One region of the Planococcus massiliensis genome, then DNA from elsewhere that is predicted to be linked to it. Evidence: riboswitches for the same ligand, from Rfam matches in the RefSeq annotation. Region 1 holds a riboswitch; the other holds the start of a gene.

What was found. Region 1 has a riboswitch for S-adenosylmethionine ahead of BN1080_RS13440 (5-methyltetrahydropteroyltriglutamate--homocysteine S-methyltransferase). Riboswitches for the same ligand answer to the same signal wherever they lie in the genome.
Region 2: another riboswitch for S-adenosylmethionine. It lies ahead of BN1080_RS11385 (methionine ABC transporter ATP-binding protein); the one in region 1 lies ahead of BN1080_RS13440 (5-methyltetrahydropteroyltriglutamate--homocysteine S-methyltransferase).

The regions. Positions count from the first base shown of each region.
Region 1 is NZ_CCXS01000001.1:2,690,920-2,694,506, forward strand. Features, by position in the region: gene BN1080_RS13425 (alpha/beta fold hydrolase) at 1-73, opposite strand, end outside; gene BN1080_RS13430 (YitT family protein) at 331-1,206, shown strand; gene BN1080_RS13435 (Ltp family lipoprotein) at 1,258-1,665, opposite strand; SAM riboswitch class I at 1,867-1,967, shown strand; gene BN1080_RS13440 (5-methyltetrahydropteroyltriglutamate--homocysteine S-methyltransferase) at 2,084-3,211, shown strand; gene BN1080_RS13445 (NADH-dependent flavin oxidoreductase) at 3,272-3,587, opposite strand, start outside.
Region 2 is NZ_CCXS01000001.1:2,285,073-2,288,659, forward strand. Features, by position in the region: gene BN1080_RS11375 (MetQ/NlpA family ABC transporter substrate-binding protein) at 1-181, opposite strand, end outside; gene BN1080_RS11380 (methionine ABC transporter permease) at 218-886, opposite strand; gene BN1080_RS11385 (methionine ABC transporter ATP-binding protein) at 879-1,904, opposite strand; SAM riboswitch class I at 1,992-2,095, opposite strand; gene BN1080_RS11390 (thioredoxin family protein) at 2,144-2,455, opposite strand; gene BN1080_RS11395 (ribonuclease M5) at 2,461-2,799, opposite strand; gene gcvH (glycine cleavage system protein GcvH) at 2,960-3,340, opposite strand; gene BN1080_RS11405 (arsenate reductase family protein) at 3,418-3,587, opposite strand, start outside.

The DNA.
Region 1 (3,587 bases):
AATCCCCCAGCTCATAAATCTCAAATGGCCCGTGATTTTCTTGTGAATAAAACAGATTCTCAATCATCAACATTCCGCCCTTCCCCTGGATTTCCCTCAATTTAGGAAGCAAGGTGTTCAGGTATGGAGAAAGTCTAACTACTTCCCAGGTCAATTATACATGCCTAACGCCTTAAATAAAACAGAATTTTCTGTTTATAAAAAGAAAGATTGCGATTTTTCATGTCCTGCTATTTCCCCATTTTCTCTGTTAAAATAAGATAAAAAAGTTTATATTTAATAGTTAGAGTAAAAGATATTCAAGAAATTGCTGGAAAGAAGGAATAGTATATGAGTGCAATACCCCAAAAACGTAAAATGAGCATCGGAAGAATCATCAAAAAAGCATTGCCGATCATCATCGGTGCCTTTATCACAGCCTATGGACTTGAAGCTGTATTAATTCCAAACAATGTCTCAGACGGCGGCGTCACAGGCCTCAGCATCGTCGGCTCGCAATTATTCGGTTTGCCGCTTGGCTTGCTGATCGCTGTCCTCAACATTCCGTTCGTCTATCTCGGCTATAAACAGATCGGGAAAAGCTTTGCCATCTACTCCATTACCGGCATTGCTTCCTTAGCTTATGCGACAACCGTCATGCACCACATTCCAACCATCATCGAAGGCGATACGCTGCTCGTCACAGTTATCGGAGGAATCATCATCGGTTTCGGAATGGGCCTTGCTTTGCGGAATGGCGGCGCTTTAGACGGAATCGATATGCTCGCTGTATTGCTTGCTCGCAAACTGCCGTTCGGTACGAGTGACATGATTTTATTCTTAAATTTATTTGTCTTTATCGTCGTTTCGTTCGTTTTCGGACTGCAAGGGGCTTTCCTTTCCGGAATCGCCTATTTTATCGCTTCCAAAGTCATCCACTTGGTTGAAGAAGGCTTCAGCGGCTCGAAAACGTATAAAATCATTTCACAAGAACCCGATCTTCTTGTGCAGACGATTTACGACCGCCTTGGCCGAAATGCCACTTACAGCTTGGTAAAAGGTGCTTATACAAACGATCAGTATAAAGAAATTACTTGCATTATCAACCGTTTAGAAGACAGCAAAATGAAAGAAATCATCTACGAAATCGACAAAAATGCATTCGTAGCGGTTTATGACGTCGCTGAAGTCAGAGGCGGAAACTTTAAAAAACGGGATATCCATTAATCCTCTCCTCATAAAAGACGCTAAACTCCCTAAAAACCGGGAGCTCAGCGTCTATTTTTTATCCTCTATGGAATCTACTGCATATGCGGCATCTTCCTCGCCATGGCCTTCAACCACTAATTGGTCAATCAACCCACTCTCTGAAAAAGGCGAGTATTTCAAGAAATTCTTTGCGCGAGCGACTGCCTGCTGCTGCGAAGGTGTCTCCATTTTTTTCATTTGCGCTTTCAATCTATTGATTTTTTCATTAGACTCGCTGTTCGCCGCTTCCAACATTTCCACTTCTGCTGCCAAATCTTTAGTCGCCACTTCGAGCTTTTCCTGCTTTTTTTGATTTTCGATTGTAGAACTATGGGCTGGGGATTGTAAGAACCCGATGCCTCCGCCGACTGCAAACGCAATGGCGACAGCCAATAGATACTTCCATTTTGTTTTAAAGAATGCCGTTTGTTTCTCCATCTTCGATTCCCTCTTTTTCTTCTTTCTCTCCACTTATTGTAGTATAACCGGGTGGTTACAGGCAGCATTTTTAGACGCCTCACGCTCTGCTGATGTTCGCTTCATCCATTTAGAAAAATAAATTTTCCAAATATCCTTGCATTTCCTTCCGAACTGGCCTATAGTTATAAACATCAAATCACAACAAACTGAATAATCGATTTCTTATCAAGAGAGACGGAGGGATTTGGCCCTACGATGTCTCAGCAACCGCCCACGGGCAAGGTGCTAATTCCAATAGGCGAGAGCCTAGAAGATGAGAAGAACAGATTTCCTGGCGGGAGCTTTCTTCTTTATTGAAGAGGGCTCTTTTTCATTTGCATGAGAGCCCTGTAAAACAAGCTTGACCCAAACTAAAAACAGAAAGCAGGAATTCCACATGACAAACCCAATTACCGAAACACCGAAAACTTTAGTTAATGCTCCGTTCAAAGCAGATCACGTCGGCAGCCTCCTCCGTCCGGACAGCATCCACCAAGCACGAAAAGAATTTAAAGAAGGCATTATCACAGCGGAACAGCTGCGGGAAGTGGAAACGACTGAAATCAAACGCATCGTCGACAAACAAATTGAAGTCGGTTTAAAGGCTGTGACTGATGGCGAATTCCGCCGAACATTCTGGCACACTGATTTCATGGCCCATATCAACGGTTTTGAAGGCTATACGCCGGAAACGGGCTACCGATTCAAAAATGTTGAAACGGAAGCATATGATGTGCGGAATATCGGCAAAATTTCCTTTAACGACAATCACCCTTTTATCAAAGACTTTACCGAGTTCAAAGAAATTGTCGGCGGCCGTGCAATCCCGAAACTGACAATTCCAAGTCCGAACCAATTCTTCAATGAAGGCATCCGTGACAAAAATCTCTATCCGGATCTTGAAGACTACGCGACAGACGTGATCCAAGCTTACCGCGATGCTTTTAAAACGTTCTATGATTTAGGCGCCCGTTATATTCAAATTGACGATGTCTATATTGCCGGCTTATCGTCTCCGGATATCCCGTTCAACGACGGCCAGTATAGCCGCGAATACTTGATCGATCTTGCACTTCGCGTCGCAAACGGCGTCCTTGAAGGCAAACCGGAAGACCTTACCGTAACGACCCATCTGTGCCGAGGCAACTACCAGTCCGACTGGGCATTTGAAGGAAGCTACGCGCTGATCGCCCCGACCCTATTCGCCAAAGAACAAGTGGACGGCTTCTTTCTGGAATACGATGACGACCGCTCCGGCAGTTTCCAACCGCTTGAACACATTCCCGCTGGCGGGCCAAAAGTGGTGCTTGGTGTCTTTACTTCGAAAAACGGCGAACTCGAAGACAAAGAAATCATTAAAGCACGTGTAGCAGAAGCGGCCAAATATGTCCCGCTTGAGCAGCTATGCATCAGTCCGCAATGTGGATTTGCCTCAACCCACCACGGCAATATCCTCACTGAACAGCAGCAATGGGACAAGCTTCGCTATATCGTCGAAATATCTGAAGAGATTTTCGGAAAATAAATAAAAGAGGCAAGCGCTGAGAAAATGGCGCTTGCCTCTTGTTTTGAAAGTTATCAAAAATTAAACGTTCACTTCTTCTTCGATTTCGACCATTTTGTACATCGACATCAACTGCCAAAGCGGTCCCGGGATATCGAGCTTGCCTTTGCGCTCTTTTGGAACACTGTGGAAAATCTCGTCTTCTTTTCCTTGTTTCACTTTTTCCGTCCATTCCGGATCAACCAATGCTTGGCGGCCCATCACGACAATATCCGCGCCTTCTTTAAGTGCTGCAACGGCGTCTTCCGGTTTTCTTATGTTTCCGACAACGACGAACGCCACGCGGCCTGCAATTTGCTTAGACAGAATCTCCACAATTGTCCCTTCAATCGCTTCG
Region 2 (3,587 bases), 410 kb from region 1:
TTTCCAAGTCAATGCCTTGCTCTTCCAGAATCGGTTTGGCTTTTTCTAAAATTTCCGCGTGCGGTACGTTGGATGCCCCGACTTTTAATGTGCTCGACTCTTCGCTTGATCCGCCGTTGTCGCTTCCGCAGCCCGCTAATGCCAGTACGGATAGTAATGTTCCTGCTACAAGTTTCTTCATGTTTGTGATCTCCCTTTTTTCTAAAATGTTTTATGGTTAACGCTTATCTGAACGAGTGGTCATCCAATCGCCGATAAATTGAATTGCAAACACAATCACCAAGATCAAAATTGTCGCCATCAGCGTGACATCTTCACGGCTCCGTTGGAATCCATCAAGGAAAGCCAAAGTCCCCAGTCCACCGGCACCAATAATGCCGGCCATCGCCGTGTATCCGACAAGCGCGATAGCGGTAACGGTAATTCCTGAAAGCAGCGCCGGCTTGGATTCCGGCAAAAGCACTTTGCGGATAATCGTCCACGTGGTCGCTCCCATTGAGCGCGCAGCTTCAATGACGCCTTTGTCAATTTCTTTTAACGCAATCAACACCATGCGTGCATAAAACGGAGCCGCACCGATAATCAGCGCCGGCAAAGCCGCGTTCGGTCCGCGAATGGTGCCGATCAGGAATTTTGTAAATGGAATCAATAAGATAATGAGAATAATAAACGGAATAGACCGGAAAATATTGACAAATGCACCGGTCAGCCAATTGACGATGCTATTTGCCCATAATTGTTTTGGTGCTGTCAAAAAGAGTACGATTCCGAGAACCAGCCCAATGACAAATGTGAAGAACGTGGACATGGCCGTCATGTAAAGCGTTTCAAGCGTCGCTTCCCACATGTTCTCCCAATCAACGTTCGGGAATAATGATTCAACCATTTGACATCACCTCCGTTTGAACGCTTTCTGCATTCAAGTAAGCGAGCGCCTCGCTAATTTCCTGGGCAGAGCCTTTCATCTGTAAAACCAAGGTTCCGTAAGCGCCGCGCTGCGTATGGGCGATGTTCCCTTGCACGATGTTGACATCGACTGGATACTTGCGGATCAGCTGGGTTAAAATCGGCTGTTCGGTCTGGTCGCCGACAAAAACCAATTTGACCAATTCGCCCGTCGGATACAGCTTCCGCAGATTTTTTATCGTTTCCTGGGAGTCTTCCGTATCTGTCACCTGAGCCACAAACCGCTTTGTAATTTCTGCTTTCGGCGACTGGAAAACTTGCAGCACATCGCCGAGCTCTACTACGCGCCCGCCTTCCATTACAGCTACCCGGTGGCAAATCTTCCGGATGACGTGCATTTCGTGGGTAATCAAAACAATCGTCAATCCGAGCCGCTTGTTGATATCGACCAGCAATTCGAGAATCGAGTCCGTTGTTTGCGGATCCAGTGCAGAAGTCGCTTCATCGCAAAGCAGCACTTCCGGTTCGTTCGCGAGGGCTCTTGCAATGCCGACCCGCTGTTTCTGCCCGCCCGACAGCTGGGATGGATACGCATTTTCCCGTCCTTTTAAACCGACCAATTCGACCAGTTCCAACACGCGCGCATCTCGCTTGTTTTTCGGCACACCTGCGATTTCAAGCGGAAATTCAATATTCTCTTTGACCGTGCGCGACCACAGCAAGTTGAAATGCTGGAAAATCATGCTGACTTTCTGCCGGGCTTTGCGAAGTTCGCTGCCTTTTATCGCCGTGATGTTTTGGCCATTGATGACAACCGATCCGCTTGATGGTTTTTCCAAACCGTTCAATAACCGGATCAACGTACTTTTACCGGCGCCGCTATAGCCGATGATGCCGAAAATTTCACCGGCTGCAATGGACAAGTCCACATCATCAACGGCGGTAAGGGCCCCTTTTCCTGTATCGAATACCTTCGATAGTTTTTTCAATTCAATCATCTTTTACAACTCCTGCCCCCAAAAATAAAAAACCCTTCTGCGCACCATTGAGCAGAAGGGTGAACGTGCAATAACACGATAACCGTTCTCTCATCTTCCAAAGTCAGACTTTGTGTGATTTGGCACCATTTCATTTTCATGACGGTTGCCGGGCTTCATAGGGCACTTCCCTCCACCACTCTTAATAAGAGTTACGCTATTTAATTAGTAATCAGAAATTCAATTTACCATGCAGGGGTTTATTCGTCAACCGTTTTTAACTTTTCGTATAAAAAAGGCACCGAATGAAACGCATAGATCTTTTCCTTCAATCGGCCATTCTCTGTAATGAGGAGGCATGGCACGCTTTCGACTTGATACAAAGAAGCAATTTCCTGTACATAATTTAAATTCGCTTTGCCCAAGCGGACATTCGGGACCAGTTCTTTGACGACATCCATCATCTTAGAAGCAACCTGGCAGGTGCCGCACATGGGCGTATATAAATAGTAAGCGGCTGATTGATGGGTGTTCTTTTCTTTCAGCCATTCTTTATGTGTCCATTCATTCATCTTGTTCATCCCTCGGTTACTAGCTTATTGACTTGAACATTTGCTGAAATCAGTACGTCCAGCAAGATCCGGATCGGTGTTGCCGCCACTTCCTTATAGCTTCGGTTGATATAGAAATGCCGGGCTTCCGGAAATTCCCGTTTAACTAGTTTCCGGAGCTGTTCACCTGATTTATCCGCGTCTACCAGAATGATGATATCCAGATCCTCATAAGGCAGCAGCAATTCTTCAAGCCTTGACGCACTTACTGTACCATTTGTGCATAGAATCGTCACGGGTTCTGCAATGAGCGGTGCAATTCGGGTTTTGTCGCTGCGCCCTTCGACCACGATCACCTTTTCCATAAGACTACACCTCACAGGAAGTAGATAGCTGCCTCAATTTGCAAAAGCTTTTAAGCATGAGTTCATACATCTTATTATAAAACGATTGCTGGATTTGTTCTAGGATCCTGCCTATTCAAATTTGGGGATGAAAAAAAGCGCCCGAAAAGGCGCTTTGATTTTATTCATTGATCATTTCTTTGTATTGGTCTGCAGTCATCAATTCGCCAACTTCAGCTTCATTCGGAGATTCGATTACCACCATCCATGCTTGTTCGTATGGAGACTCGTTCACATGTTCCGGATTGTCTTCGAGTTCCGCGTTCACTTCGATGACACGTCCACTGATTGGTGCGTATAATTCTGATACCGTTTTTACCGATTCAACGCTGCCGAATGGCTCATCTTTCTTAATTTCGTCGCCGATTTGCGGAAGCTCAACAAAAACGATATCGCCAAGTTCAGCTTGTGCAAAATGCGTAATGCCAATGCGGGCAGTGCCGCCTTCTACTTTTACCCATTCATGTTCTTTTGAATAACGAAGTTCTTGTGGTGTACTCATCGAAATCCCTCCAGATATGTAGTTAACTCAATTTCAGTTTGACATAAACCCCATTGAAATACAAGATTTCAAATGCGTCAGAGCCAAGCATTCTGATAATCCGCTTCCTTGAACCCAAGCGTCGTTTTCTGGCCGTCAAAAGCCAGCGGACGTTTAATCAGCATGCCGTCAGATGCCAGCAATTCCAGCTGTTCGTCTTCGGACATATTGAATAACTTTTCTTTCAAGCCAAGCGATCGGTAGATCA